One region of the Specibacter sp. BI4 genome, then DNA from elsewhere that is predicted to be linked to it. Evidence: riboswitches for the same ligand, from Rfam matches in the RefSeq annotation. Region 1 holds a riboswitch; each other region holds the start of a gene.
The links. Region 1 has a riboswitch for S-adenosylmethionine ahead of AC1L6K_RS03915 (ABC transporter ATP-binding protein). Riboswitches for the same ligand answer to the same signal wherever they lie in the genome.
Positions count from the first base shown of each region.

Region 2: linked by a shared signal. The riboswitch ahead of AC1L6K_RS18615 (hypothetical protein) and the one ahead of AC1L6K_RS03915 (ABC transporter ATP-binding protein) in region 1 are both predicted to bind S-adenosylmethionine.
Region 3: linked by a shared signal. The riboswitch ahead of AC1L6K_RS01620 (DUF1737 domain-containing protein) and the one ahead of AC1L6K_RS03915 (ABC transporter ATP-binding protein) in region 1 are both predicted to bind S-adenosylmethionine.

Region 1 is NZ_CM155265.1:828,777-833,516, forward strand. Features, by position in the region: gene AC1L6K_RS03905 (ABC transporter permease) at 1-238, opposite strand, end outside; gene AC1L6K_RS03910 (aliphatic sulfonate ABC transporter substrate-binding protein) at 238-1,275, opposite strand; gene AC1L6K_RS03915 (ABC transporter ATP-binding protein) at 1,332-2,162, opposite strand; SAM riboswitch class I at 2,169-2,280, opposite strand; gene AC1L6K_RS03920 (CoA-binding protein) at 2,394-2,810, shown strand; gene AC1L6K_RS03925 (cobalamin-independent methionine synthase II family protein) at 2,873-4,078, opposite strand; SAM riboswitch class I at 4,090-4,204, opposite strand; gene AC1L6K_RS03930 (polysaccharide deacetylase family protein) at 4,424-4,740, shown strand, end outside.
Region 2 is NZ_CM155265.1:4,114,714-4,119,453, forward strand. Features, by position in the region: gene tcuA (FAD-dependent tricarballylate dehydrogenase TcuA) at 1-1,312, shown strand, start outside; SAM riboswitch class IV at 1,705-1,816, shown strand; gene AC1L6K_RS18615 (hypothetical protein) at 1,829-2,113, shown strand; gene AC1L6K_RS18620 (biotin/lipoyl-containing protein) at 2,216-2,446, opposite strand; gene AC1L6K_RS18625 (alpha-ketoacid dehydrogenase subunit beta) at 2,443-3,522, opposite strand; gene AC1L6K_RS18630 (thiamine pyrophosphate-dependent dehydrogenase E1 component subunit alpha) at 3,519-4,541, opposite strand; gene AC1L6K_RS18635 (IclR family transcriptional regulator) at 4,677-4,740, opposite strand, start outside.
Region 3 is NZ_CM155265.1:333,792-338,531, forward strand. Features, by position in the region: gene AC1L6K_RS01610 (bifunctional lysylphosphatidylglycerol flippase/synthetase MprF) at 1-346, opposite strand, end outside; gene AC1L6K_RS01615 (alanine--tRNA ligase-related protein) at 598-2,019, shown strand; SAM riboswitch class IV at 2,157-2,277, shown strand; gene AC1L6K_RS01620 (DUF1737 domain-containing protein) at 2,382-2,642, shown strand; gene AC1L6K_RS01625 (rhodanese-like domain-containing protein) at 2,639-3,031, shown strand; gene AC1L6K_RS01630 (O-succinylhomoserine sulfhydrylase) at 3,140-4,351, shown strand; gene AC1L6K_RS01635 (hypothetical protein) at 4,344-4,740, opposite strand, start outside.

The DNA.
Region 1 (4,740 bases):
TGGAGATCGCCACATGGCCGAACAGTTCGTTGCGCCCGATGAGCTCGGTCCCGGCCTCAAGCACGGCCCGGGGTGCCGGCAGCTGGACGGGTGAGAAGAGTCCGGCGGCCGTGCTCAGCTGCCAGGCCAGCAATATCAGGGCCGGCAGCAGCAGGCCCAGACCCAGCCGGGCCCAGCCGTTGGCCAGGTTCCGGCCAGACCAGTTGCGGCGCGCGGTCGTCGTGGTGGTGGCTGTCATCAGGATTCCTTGATCGAATCGGGATTTGCCTTCACGGCCAGGGAATCATCCAGGAGGGTTTCCAGGGCGGTGTCGACCTCAGCCTGTGTCTTGACGTCGCCGAGCTCCACAAAGGTGGGCCCGATCTTTGCCAGCACGGCGCGCTGCTTGTCCCCGGGAATCCCGGACACGTCGAGGTTGCTGCGCTCGAGAATGACGGTTTTGGCCACTGCCGGCTTGAGTCCTGCGGCGTCGGCGAGGATTTGTGCCGTTTCTTCGGGGTTGGCCGCAGCCCAGACGCGGGCCTTTTCGTAGGCGTCGACAACTGTCTGCGCCAGTTCGGGCTTTTCCTTCAGGAACGACTCGGTGGCGTTGAGGAAACCGTAGGTGTTGAAATCCAGATTCCGGTAGAAGAGTGTGGCGCCTTCTTGTTCGGCTGTGGCCATGATGGGATCCAAACCGGACCAGGCGTCGACGGAACCGTTCGCCAGGGCTGCGCGGCCGTCGGCATGCTGGAGGTTCTCCACTGTCACGTCCTTGGTGCTCAGGCCGGCCTCTTCCAGTGCCTGGACCAGGAAGAAGTACGGATCGGTGCCCTTGGTTGCGGCCACCGACTTGCCCTTGAGATCGGCAACCGAGGTGATGGCGGAGCCCTTGGCGGTAACCAGTGCCGCCCATTCGGGCTGGGAGTAGAGAGAGATGGTCTTGATGGGTGAGCCGTTGGCGCGGGCCAGCAGCGCCGCGGAACCCGCGGTGGAACCGACATCGACGGCTCCGGCGCGCAGGGCCTCGTTGGCCTTGTTTGAACCTGCCGACTGCAGCCACTTCACCGTGACGCCCTTGTCCGCCAAGGTCGCCTCCAGCCAGCCCTTTTCCTTGATGACGAGGCTCAGCGGGTTGTAGGTGGCAAAGTCGAGGGTCAGCGTGCCGGATCCGCCGCTGTTGCCGGCGGCGTCGAAGGCTGCGTTTTCACCGGCGCAGCCGGCCAGGGCGAGCGTGGAGACGGCGGCTGCGACGCTCAGGAAGGAGCGGCGGTTGACAGAGCGTGAAACAGGCATGATGGTCCTAAAAATGGTTGCGGTGGTGAAAGTGCGGGAGCGCTGGAATGGGGAGGTTAGTGGCCGTCGACGCCGAGGCTGGCCAACAGCGAACTGCGCAGCCCGGCCAGCTCCGTTGACGCCCGGTTGCGGGGTCGCGGGCCGGGCACGTCCACCGTGCGCACAATGGTCGACCCGGCGCGGCCGCTCCCGTCGGAGCCGAGCAGGATGATGCGGTCGGCAAGCTGCAGCGCCTCGTCAACGTCGTGGGTGACCAGCAGGACAGTTGCCGGCTCGGCGGCGTGCACGTCCAGCAGCAGATCCTGCATCGTAATCCGGGTCAGGGCGTCCAAGGCGCCGAAGGGCTCATCCAGCAGCAAAACGCCTGGATTGCGGGCGAGGGCACGGGCCAGGGACGCCCGTTGTGCCATGCCGCCGGAGACCTCCCGCGGCCTGTGCCCGGCGAAATCTGACAGGCCCACCAGTTTGAGCAGGTTTTGCACCGTTTGGCGGCTGCGGGTGGCGTCGGCGCTGGTGGGCACACCAATCGCCACGTTCCCGGCGATCGACTTCCATGGCAGCAGGCGGGGCTCCTGGAATGCCACGGCACAGCGCGAATCGATGCCGGACACGGCCGTTCCGTCGATGGAGACGGTGCCGGCGCTCGGGGCATCGAGCCCGGCGACGGCACGCAGAAGGGTGGATTTCCCACAGCCGGAGGGTCCGAGCAAGGCGACGATTTCTCCGGCTCGCACGTCAAAGGAGACATTGCGGAGCACTGTGTGGGTGCCGGCCCCGGAGCCAAAGGAACGGCCCAGGTCCTGAAAGGACACCGGCATGGCGGCCGTGCCCTGCGGATCGGAGACTGCCGGGGAGGCTGGTGCGGGTGGCGAAAGCAAAGCAGACATGGGAACACTCCATCGGTGCTGGCGGTAGCACCCTGCCGGTATCAACACCCGGGAAGGGTGCCGACCAGGGTTGCTGCGGCGTCGTTGAGCCAGATCTCTCAGCCGCTCGGGATGGTCACCTTTAGACTAGGTCCCCGCACCGGACCGGCAGAAATTGGATGGCCTGCCGCGGTTCGCGGAGCGTAACAATTCAATTGGCCGAGCGCTGCAGGGACGGCATAAGCTCAGATCATGGCACATGCAAACGACCCCGCAACCATTCGCCGCCTGCTGACGACGCCGGGCCGCTGGGCTGTGGTTGGATTGTCCAGCAACCCCCGCCGCGCCGCCGTCGGCGTCTCCTTGTTTCTGCAGCGGCACCTGGGCCAGGAGATCATCCCTGTCAGCTTGAAGGGCGACGACGTCCACGGCGCCAAGGGTTATAAAACACTGGCCGAGATCCCGGGAAGCATTGATGTTGTTGACTGTTTCGTGAATTCCACGAAGGTGGGCGCCGTGGTTGACCAGGCAATTGCCGTGGGCGCCCGGGCCGTCTGGCTGCAGCTGGGCGTCATTGACGAGGCGGCGGCACAGCGGGCAGCGGACGCCGGCCTGGATGTCGTCATGGACACCTGCCCCAAAATTGAGGCTGCGGCACTGGGCCTTTAGCCGCCCCACCCTGGCGGCAATGGTGGGCCACAACCCAGCACTGCCGCCATTGCGGAGCCGGACTATTTCCAGAGACGCTTGCTGGCCAGGCGGGCGCCGTCCCCAAGGGCCGACAGCTTGGCTGCGGCAATCTGTGGATGGACGCGGCCGCCCAGGCCGCAATCCGTGGAGGCGATGATGCTTTCACGCCCCACGACTGAGGCAAAGCGTTCAATCCGGTCGGCCACCAGCTCCGGGTGTTCAACCACGTTCGTTGCGTGCGAGACGATGCCGGGCACAATTGACTTGCCCTCGGGCAGCTTGGTGTCCTGCCAGACTTTCCACTCATGTTCGTGGCGGGCGTTGGCAGCCTCGAAGGAATACGACCCAGCATTGATCTGGAGCATGGTGCCAACCAGCTCGGGGAACGGCAGGTCGGTGGTGTGCGGGCCGTGCCAGGAACCCCAGCACAGGTGGAAACGGATCTGGTCCTCCGGCAGCCCGCGCAGTGCGTAGTTCAACGCCTCAACCCTGATCTGGGTGAACTTGAGGTAGTCCTCAACCGACGGGGCCGGGGTGATCTGGTCCCAGTTCTCCGCGATCGAGGGGTCATCGATCTGAAGTGTCAGACCGGCATTGATGACGGCAGTGTATTCCTCCCGCAGCACGTCGGCACAGGCGTAGATGAATTCTTCCTCCGTCGCATAAAATTCGTTGGAAATGCGGGAGGCGCTGCCGGGGGACAGGGCTGCCACGAATCCTTCCGCGACGTTTGCCCGGGACATTCCGGTGGTGAGATTCTTGATGTCGGAGGCGACGGCGTCGTGCCCGGTGTAGACCAGCGGGCCGGTGCATTTCGGGAACAGTTTTGCGCCGGCGGAGAAGATGCCGGAGGCGGGGTCGTTGTAGGCCTCGGCAAAAATGGCACGGTCTCGGCGGTGCACAAAGCCCGTCAGTGCAACGTTGCCGGGCGTCGACTCGACGGCGTCAACAGCCCATTTCTGGTCCGCATCCAGCTCCAGTCCGCCCATGCGGGCAAAGGAGTAGGACCACCAGGCGCCGTAATCGACGGCGGTGGACATGGCATGACCGAATTCGCCGTCGTTGACGATGTCAATTCCGGTGGCTTGTTGGCGTGCCACCACGTCAACGACGGACTCCTCCAGCAGCAACTCAAATTCCGCCGTGGCACCATCGGCTTCCTTCACCTCATTGGCGGCGAGCAGGGCAGGGGTGCGGGGCAGCGAACCCGCATGGCTGGTGCGGATGTGGGTGGTATTTAAAGACACGATTGGTTTCCTTTCCATCGTTTCTGGCGGTAGCACCGTACCTTGGCCCGCCGCATCAATTCGGCGGGCATTGGATGGTTGCTGCGGCGTCAACAAGCCAGGTCTCTCGGCCGCTCTGGATGGGATGTGTGTCAGCCTAGCGCCCGGAAACGCCCGGCAAAAAATTGTCTGCCGGATGTGACGCCCGGGGTCCGGCCGGCAGTTCCCGTCGGCAAATCGCCGAGGGGACTGGCGCCATCCCTGCGGCTCGGGATTATGCTCGGACCATGGCGCAAATCACAGGGCCGCGCGTCTCCGGGCACCCTCGGCCGGTGGCCCCCCACACTGAACGCCCGGAAGGAAGACATGCCGCAGCACCTTGACCGTTCCCGCCACCGGCAGCGCTGGATGGGGTTGTTCATCGTCGCATTGGCCGTTGCGCTGGTGGTCGGCGGCCTCTGGTGGGTCGCCGCAACGGCCGGCCCGGCCGGGGATGCAGCCGCGGCGGCTGCCACCACCGGGACTGCGGGCAGCAGCGCGACGGCGGCCCCGTCAGCCCCGGCGACCACGGCGAAAACTGGTGCGGCGGACCCGACGGAAGCTCCGGCGTCGGACACTGCCCCAATCACGCCGGCGGTCGATCCGGTGACGGGGCGGGTCAGCACCCTCGACGGGATCGTACC
Region 2 (4,740 bases), 1.4 Mb from region 1:
ACGCATCCCTCACAACGGTCTCGCGGACCTGCAAAGCTTCATCGACGACGATGACCGGCACGCGGCGACCGAGGTACCGCCCTATTCCGCGGCCGAGTACACCTCAGACCTCGTCAAAGTGACCGAGGGACGTAATGATCCGGAGCTGACCGCCGTATTGGTCGACGAAGCAGCCGATGGTCTGCGTTGGCTCAACTCGCTGGGACTCAAGTACCGCCTGATGTACGAACGCCAGGCTTACAAGCGCCCCGACGGCACCTTCCTCTTTTGGGGCGGGCTGCATGTTGGCAACACCGGCGGCGGTGAGGGGCTCATGGCCGATCATGTTCGCGTAGCCGAGGAGATCGGCACCGAGGTTCGATACAGTCAGGACGTTTTTGGCCTGATTCAGGAAGGCGACACCATCAAGGGCGTCAAGGTCCGCCAGGCCGACGGTACAGTCCAGGAAATCCGGGCCGAGTCCGTCATCCTCGCGGCCGGCGGTTTCGAGGCCAACTCCAGGATGCGTCAGGAAAACCTCGGGGATGGCTGGGAAAACGCCAAGGTCCGTGGCACCCCATTCAACACGGGTGAAATGATCACCGCAGCCCTGGATTCCGGTGCCGCAAAGGGCGGAGACTGGGGCACCTGCCACTCAGTCCAGTGGGACGCTTTCACCGCCAAGAACGAATCAAACCGGGAACTGACCAACCGGCTAACCCGTCAGAGCTACCCCTTGGGCGTCATCGTCAATCGCGACGGCAAGCGCTTCCTTGACGAGGGTGAAGACTTCCGCAACTACACCTATGCCAAGTACGGCAAGGTAATCCTCCAGCAGCCCGGATCCATTGCCTACCAGGTCTTCGACGCCACCATTCGCCCGGCATTGCGCACCGAGGAATATGACATGCCCGGCATCTCGGTGGAGCAGGCCGACACGATCGAGGAACTGGCCTCCAAAATCAACGTCCCGGCCGAGGCTCTGGAGAAGACGATCAACGATTACAACACTTCAATCGACACCTCTGTCACCTTGGATCCCACAGTGAAGGACGGTCGCCGCGCGGACACAGTGCCCGTCAAGAGCAATTGGGCTGCACCGCTCATCACCGCCCCGTTCTATGCATACGGCGTCACCTGCGGCATCACGTTCACCTTCGGTGGCTTGAAGTCAGATACCCACGGCCGCGTTCTCAATGGAAGCGGAGAATCCATCCCCGGCCTGTTTGTCTGTGGTGAGATGCTCGGTGGCCTTTTCTCCACCAACTATCCCGGCGGCTCCGGCCTGGCTGCGGGTGTGGTCTTCGGCCGCCGCGCCGGAACCCTGGCCTAAAAAATAGCCAAGTACAGGGGCGGTGTCGAGTTCACTCCCAATACCGCCCCTGTACTGCGACGGGTCAATGGTCGAGTGACTGGCAGGTTGCCAATGCGATCGGTACCCACGACACCTGACCGTCCCCACGGCAGCAGGTCCAGAAGCTGCCCTGGTGCCCGGAAGCGTTGCGAGCCGGGCACCCATGGCAGCAATGGCGGAGGTCTCGGGCAAGACAGTTGTCTCACGGGCGGACTCTCGAAGCTGAACAGCCTGCAGCTGCTGCTGCAACCAACGCGCGGGCAGTTCCATCGTCGAGGGTGCAGCTGGCTCAACACGCGACGGCGGCAGGTGACGTAATAAATTACGTCACCTGCCGCCGTCGTGCTTAAAAGACGTAGTGTGGGGGACAGCTTCAAGAGATGCGGCACCAAGCTCCGACTGGTCGCACACCAACCCCATGCTTCACGGGTGGTTCGGATGAGGAAGTGACCGGCGGAAAGCTCCGTTCGGTAAGAGCAAGCAAAGGCTTCCAACATGACTTTCACTTCCGTGGCCCCCGCAACCCGGCGCAAGACTGCACGGCCCACCAGCATCCCCGTCCTTCCGGCCGTGGACCTCAACCTTGGTTCCGTGTCCTTTGCGACGCCCGGTGGCTACCACCAGTACTGGTCGGGCGAGCCCGTCGAGTTGGTCGACGCACTCACACAGGCCGTCCGGCCGGCCCAGTGGATACCGGAAATCGCCACCCTGGTTATCACCGTGGCGCAGACCGGCGTCAGGGCGGGGCGCCGGATCGGCTTTGGGCTCACCGCGCACTGACGCGCCAGCGGCTCGGCTTGGGGCGCAGTTGGCTGGGCCCACAACTCCGAGCGGCCCCCAGCTGAGACGCGCCAGCGGCTCGGCTTGGGGAGGAGTTGGGGACTATTCGATTTCGGCGATCACAGACCCCTGTGCCACTTCGTCGCCTTCCTGGACCCGAAGCCGGACGGTGCCGGCAACGGGTGCGTAAATCTCGGCGTCGACCTTGTCAATGGCAACCTCGGCGAGCAGGTGCTTCTCCGCGACCGTGTCGCCGTCGGCCACGTACCAGGTGGCCACGACGCCGGGTTCGGAGGCATCCCCTGTCATCATCGGAAACAGGACTTCATTCATGCAGCTACCGCCGTTCGGACCGCGGCCTCAATGCGAGCGGCCGTTGGCAACACAGCATATTCGAGTTCGTGGGCGTAGGGAATGGGCACGTCCGGCACGCACACGCGGCTGAAGTGCTTTAGGAGGGCGGGGTCGTGCTCGGTGATGGTGGCGGCAATCTCCCCCGACAGCCCAAATGACTGATAGTCCTCGTCGACCACAATGACTTTTCCGGTCTTTGCTGCCGTGGCGATGACGGCCTCACGGTCCAGCGGCACCAGCGAGCGCAGGTCCAGCACCTCGACACTGATGCCCTCCCCCGCCAGCTTTTCCGCCACGTCCAGGCTGTGGTGCACCGACAGCGACAGCGTCACGATGCTGACATCGGTGCCCTCGCGAACCACATTGGCCTTGCCGATCGGAACCTCATAGTCCTCTTCGGGCACGGCGCCGATCGAGCGCTGGTTCTTCGCCATCCAGGCCAGGCCCATGACGCCCTTGTGGAACATGTACACCACGGGGTCGTCGGAACGGATGGCCGCCGTCATCAATCCCTTGGCATCGTATGGGTTGGACGGCACCACAACCTTCATCCCGGGCAGGTGCGCAAAGGTCCCCCACAGCGTCTGCGAGTGCTGGGCACCGTCGGAGTAGCCGCCGCCCACAGCCGTCATGAGCACCATGGGGACGCGGACATTGCCGCCGGATTCATAGTGGATCTTCGCCATGTGGTTGTAGATCTGGTCCATGCAGACGCCGAAAAAGTCCACAAACATGAGCTCCACGATGGGCCGCATGCCTTCCACGGCCGCCCCGATGCCGAGCCCGATGAACGCCGACTCGGAAATGGGCGTGTCAATGATCCGCTCGGGACCGAATTTCTCCAGCAGGCCCGTGGTTGAGGAGAAGATGCCGCCGTAGGCAGCCACGTCCTCCCCCATCACAAACACCGAATCGTCCTGCTCCATCGCCGCCCCGATCGCCTCCTGCAGGGCCTTGGCCGTGTTCAGCCGGCGGCTGCCCGGGTCGGGTTCGACGGGCAGTGCCTTTTGGGCTGCCGTGCCCTGCACCGAGGTGCCGTCCGTTGTTGTGCTCATGACTGTTCACCTTCCACAAATACGTATTTGAGTGCCTCGGCCGGGTTGGGCACCGGTGCCGCCTTGGCATGTTCGACGGCGTCCTCCACCTGGGTGCGTGCGGCGGCTTCCATGTTGGCCACCTCGGCCTCGGTGACGAGTCCGGCGTCGACCAACTTCTTTTGGTAGGCGGGGATGGGGTCATGGTCGGGGACGTCGGCAAGTTCCGGCCGGTAGCCCTGGGCGTCGCCCTCGAAGTGGCCCCAGAGGCGCAGTGTGTGGACCTCGATCAGGCTCGGCCCTTCGCCTGCCCGGGCCCGTGCGACGGCCGCGCCGACAGCGGCATGAACGGCTTCGACGTCGTTGTTTTCAACACGCACGCCCGGGATGCCGTAGCCCGCGCCACGGACGGCATTGGAAGGCACCGAGGTGGAGGCGTTCCGGTGGACGGAAATTCCCCAGTCGTTATCCTCAATGACAAAGATGACGGGCAGCTTCCACAGGGCCGCCAGGTTCAGCGACTCATGGAAGGGGCCGGCATTGGCGGCACCCTCACCGGCGACCGCGACGGCAATGTTGTTGGTGCCGGCGCGCTTGAACGCAAACGCCTGGCCGAGCGCGGCGGGGAATCCCTCCGCAACAATCCCGGAGCAGGAGAAGTGCGTGGCCGGGTCAAAGAGGTGCATGTGCCCGCCGCGTCCGCGCCCCAATCCGGACTCCCGGCCGAAGATTTCACCGGCCAGCGAGCGGAGGTTCATGCCCTTGGCGATGGCCAGGTGGTGCGGGCGGTGGGTTGCTGTGAGGGCGTCGCCTTGTTCGAGGTGGGCGCAGAGGCCGGCGGCCACCGGCTCCTGCCCGGCGGCGAGGTGCATCTCACCGGGGATCAGGCCCTTCCCAATGTCAAAGCCCGGGCTCTTGTCCGCGTGGTATTCGCGCAGGATGGCTTCCTCAAATGTCCTGATCAGGATCATCTGGCTCAGCATCCCGCGGCGTGTTTCGGCGCTGAGATCCGATGCGACCTCAGCCGTTTCCGTGGTCATGGCGACTCCTTTGTCCAACTCTTTGTCCAACTCTTTATCCGGGCCTTGCGTGGGACCGTGCGCCAACACCAGGCGGCGGCTGTCCCTGTCTTTTGAGCGTAAGCCTGTTGGCGGCGGGGTGGGACGCTTGTTATTTCAGCCCGTGAAATGTTCGCCCTTGACCGGGGCCGGTGTGGCGCTTGGATTCACACCGAGCACG
Region 3 (4,740 bases), 490 kb from region 1:
CATGCCCCAACAGGAACATCAACACCGCCCGCCACGTGCCGATCGTCCGTTCGGCAATGCCAACGCCGATGGCGATGACAACGAAAAGCACGATCAGTCCCGGCCACGAACCAGCGAAGAAGGCACTCACCAGCAGTGTCCACCAGGTTGCCATCACGTCGTCCAGATTGATGCCGATCGCAGCCAGCACATCCTCGGACATGCCCCCGGTCAACGCACCCGTGGCTGCCGTTGCCACGACAACCAGCAACAGGAGCGCAGCCGTTGCCGGCGACTTCCGCAAAAACAAGACGGCTCCGGATAATTTCGACTTGGATTTGCTGGCAACAGCTGGTTCGCTGATCATCTCTTGTCCCTTGTCTCGTCGCCGGGATTTTGTGGATCCGTGGACTAATCCAATAAAAGCACAACGCCTGCCCCATAAACAGACCTGGACCGACGTTCCCCAAACACTGGCCACAGCCGGATCAACGTGGAAACATGGCATACACTCCCCTGAGCCGGCACGCCGCGTGCGGGAACACGGCGAAGACCGGCAGCGGATACCGCCCCACAATTCGTCGGGCCCTGCTTGCTGGAACCAGCGAAAGGAACCCAATGGCTGCCACCGCACCGTTGACAACCTCGGACATTCGTCGCCTCTTTCTGGAGCACCAGGCCGGATCCGGCCATGCGGTGCTGGAACGGGCCGAGCTGGTTCCCCGCAACGATCCCACCACGCTTTTCACAGGCAGCGGGATGCAGCCGTTGCTGCCGTATCTTTTGGGCGCCGACCATCCCTCGGGAAACAGGCTCGCGGACAGCCAGACCTGCCTGCGGTCCCAGGACATGGAGGAAGTTGGCGACAACCGGCACACCACATTCTTTGAAATGCTGGGCAATTGGAGTTTGGGGGCCTACTTCAAGGAAGAGCAGATCCCGGCGTTGTGGCACTTCCTGACCGTGGTGGTGGGACTGGACCCGGACCGCATCTTTGTCAGCGTGTTTGGCGGGGACCCGGACCGGGACATACCGCGCGACAACGAAAGCGCTGACATTTGGGAACGGCTCTTCCTCGCGGCCGGCGTCAGTGCCGACCGGGTGGACTTGGGTACGGAGGAACACGGCAACGCCGTGGGAAACCAGGGCGCACGCATTGCCTTTTATGGCGACAAAAACTGGTGGTCCCGTGGCGGATCCCCGGATGGAACGCCAATCGGTGATCCCTGCGGCCCGGACACGGAGGTGTTCTACTTTTTCCCCGATGTGAAGCATGACACCGCCTACGGCGCCTGTTCACACCAAAACTCCGATGGCGGACAGTTCCTGGAAATCGGCAACTCGGTGTTCATGGAATACCAGCACAAGAAGGAAGGATTCGTCAGACTGGCGCGGCACCAGGTTGACTTTGGCGGCGGGCTGGAAAGGATTGCCGCCGCGGCGATCGACAGTCCCGATGTCTTCAGGACCAGCCTGCTGTGGCCCCTGGTGGCGCGGCTGGAAGAACTGACGGGCACCTCCTACGAAGCACACCAGACAGAGTTGCGCATCATTGCCGACCATGCCCGCGGTGCAGTTTTCCTGGCCAATGACGGTGTGCGCCCAAGCAACAAGCTGCAGGGCTATGTCATGCGGCGCTTGCTGCGGCGGGCCATGCGGTTCGCCCACGGGCTGGGTGTGGAAAAGAACTTCCTGGGCGCTCTCGTGCCCGTGGTGGTGTCCATGTACGGGGATGCCTACCCCGAACTGGCCGACCGGCAGCAGGAGATCGAAACAGTCCTCAGCAAAGAGGAGCGCTCCTTCCGCCGCACCCTGGCCAAGGGGCTGCGGGAACTGCGGCACTTTTCCGCCGAGGGGCAGCTGGGCGGCCACGCCTTCTTTACCTTGTCGGACACCTACGGATTCCCGGTTGAACTCAGCCATGAAGAAGCCGTTTCCCAGGCCCTGGATGTGTCGCCGGTCTGGCGGGAGGAGTTTGACCTTCTCCTGTCCCAACAACGCGAACGCTCGCAAAAGACCGACACACTGGGGGTCAAATAGTTGAGTCGCGCGCCGGGGAGCTGATGGCCGGGCCCACGTCGGCAGGTGCTCAAGGGGCCTTGCTTCCGCGTCATCTTCCGCCACATTGGAGCCCGGATTTTCCCCGCCTCCATGTTTCCTGTGTTAGTTTGCAGAGGAGTAATGAGCGCCAGCGCCAAGCCCTGACTTGCTGGCCGGCAACCCTCTTTCCGGCGGGGTGCCTCAGGTGAATACTCGGCAAACCCAGCTTCCCACGGCTGATGTTTGCAAGCGTGAACCCCCTGCGGCACTTAAAGCAGGTTCTCCGGCATTGAGAACCGGGCTTTGCAGCACCGCCACCAGCTCCCGCTTGCAGTCTCGGCCACCTGCACTGAGGAGACACCATGTCCGCGGACGCATCCCCCTTGGCCTATCGGCTCATCACCGGCCCCGACGACCGCTCGTTCTGTGAGCGCATTTCTGCAGCCCTGGCGGAGGGTTATGTTTTGCATGGCGGGCCCGCTGTCACATTCAACGGCAGCAGCGTCACCTGCGCCCAGGCGGTCATCCTCCCGCAGGCTGTTGCCACAAGCGACGCCGCGGTGGCCACGGCCGCGGATGATCTCGATGCCCAGCTCGAGTTCGACGGCGAGGGCATCGCATGAGCTACGCAGGCGACCTGGCCCCCGCAGCGGCGTGGGACCACGTGGCGGCCGGGGCAGTCCTGCTTGATGTGCGCACCGAGGGTGAATGGGCGCACATCGGCGTCCCCGACATCTCCTCGCTGAACACTGAGCCCGTCTTCATTCAGTGGAATCTGGCCAACGGCACAAACAACCTGCGGTTCCTGGCCGAGCTGCAGGCCGTTGTGCCCGCCGACAAGGAGCTTGTGGTGCTGTGCCGTTCCGGGGCGCGCTCCATTGCCGCGGCCGAGGCCGCAACAGCAGCCGGCTACACGGCCTACAACGTCCTTGAAGGCTTCGAAGGCATACCCGACGGCTATGGCGACAGGGTCGTCAACGGGTGGAAAAACCGCAAACTGCCCTGGCACTGACCCAGCCACAAACATGGGCGGGCGAACAGCCGGACGCTTGGGCCGCCGTCGTACTTCACACGCGTGCCAGGCACACGAGACCATCAGCGAAAGCCAAGGGAACAGCAATTGAGCAACTTTAACGAGCACGCAGCCGTCTGGGCCGAAGACACCCAGGCCGTGCGCGGCGGACTTGACCGCACCCATTTCCAGGAAACTTCCGAAGCCCTCTTTTTGAACTCCGGCTTTGTGTATGACTCCGCCGAAGCCGCCGAGCAGGCATTCACGGGCGAGGTGGACCGCTTTGTCTATTCGCGCTACGGAAACCCGTCGGTCGCCACCTTCCAGGAACGGCTGCGGCTGCTGGAGGGCAAGGAGGCGTGCTTTGCGACGGCGTCTGGCATGTCCGCCGTGTTCACCGCGCTGGGTGCCTTGCTGGCTGCCGGGGACAGGGTGGTTGCCTCGCGCTCCTTGTTTGGTTCCTGCTTTGTCATCCTGAACGAACTGCTGCCCCGCTGGGGTGTTGAGACGGTGTTTGTTGACGGACCCGACCTGGCGCAATGGCGCGAGGCCCTGAGAGTGCCCACCACGGCAGTGTTTTTTGAGTCCCCGTCGAACCCGATGCAGGAAATCATTGACGTGCAGGCTGTGTGCGACCTCGCCCACGCCGCAGGTGCACAGGTGGTGGCGGACAACGTGTTCGCGACACCGCTGCTGCAGCGCTGCGGTGACTTTGGTGCCGACATTGTTGTGTACTCGGGCACCAAGCACATTGACGGGCAGGGCCGGGTGTTGGGCGGTGCCATCCTGGGCACGAAGGAGTTCATCGAGGGCCCCGTCAAGAATCTGATGCGCCATACAGGGCCCGCGTTGTCGGCGTTCAACGCCTGGGTGCTGACCAAGGGGCTGGAAACCATGAACCTGCGCGTGACGCATTCGTGCAACAGCGCACTGGCCCTGGGCGAGTTCCTGGAAGCCCAGCCGCAGGTCAGCCGCGTGCTGTACCCGCTTCTGCCCTCGCACCCGCAGCATGAGCTGGCGAAAAAGCAGATGAAAGCAGGCGGCACGGTGTTGACCTTTGAACTGGCGGAACCTGCCGGCGGGACCACCAAGGACGCGGCGTTTTCATTGTTGAATGCCCTCCAAATCATCGACATTTCAAACAACCTCGGCGACACCAAGTCGCTCATCACGCACCCGGCCACCACGACACACCGCGCCATGGGCCCGGATGCACGTGCCGCGATTGGGCTCTCCGACGGTTTCCTGCGCCTCTCAGTGGGCCTGGAGGATGTGGACGATTTGAAGACGGACCTGGGCAGGGCCCTGGCCGCTATTTAGTGAGCTTGCGCACCCATGCGGTGAAGCTGGCCACGTCGGAGCCGGACATGACGGCGGCTGGCGGCTCGCTCACGGGGACAACCATCAGTGCCAGCGCGTCAGCGGGGAATGCTGCCATCCATGTGCCAGCCTCGGAGGGCTTTCCGGCAGTTGCCGCCGCATCAACCCCTGCCGCGTTGCACAGGAAGAGACTCGAGTGGGCCCCCATCGGGTCGACGACATCGACCCGTTCATTGAGCAGCTCAAGAATTTCCGCGTGCAGCATGGTCACGGCGTGGGCGCCGGTCGTCAGCTGCACGCAGTGCATCAGCTTGGCGCCCTTGCGTCCGCGCGGCAGGTCCACATCGGTGGCCGTCAGCCCCGCCCCCTGCCACGGGATGCCGCCGTCC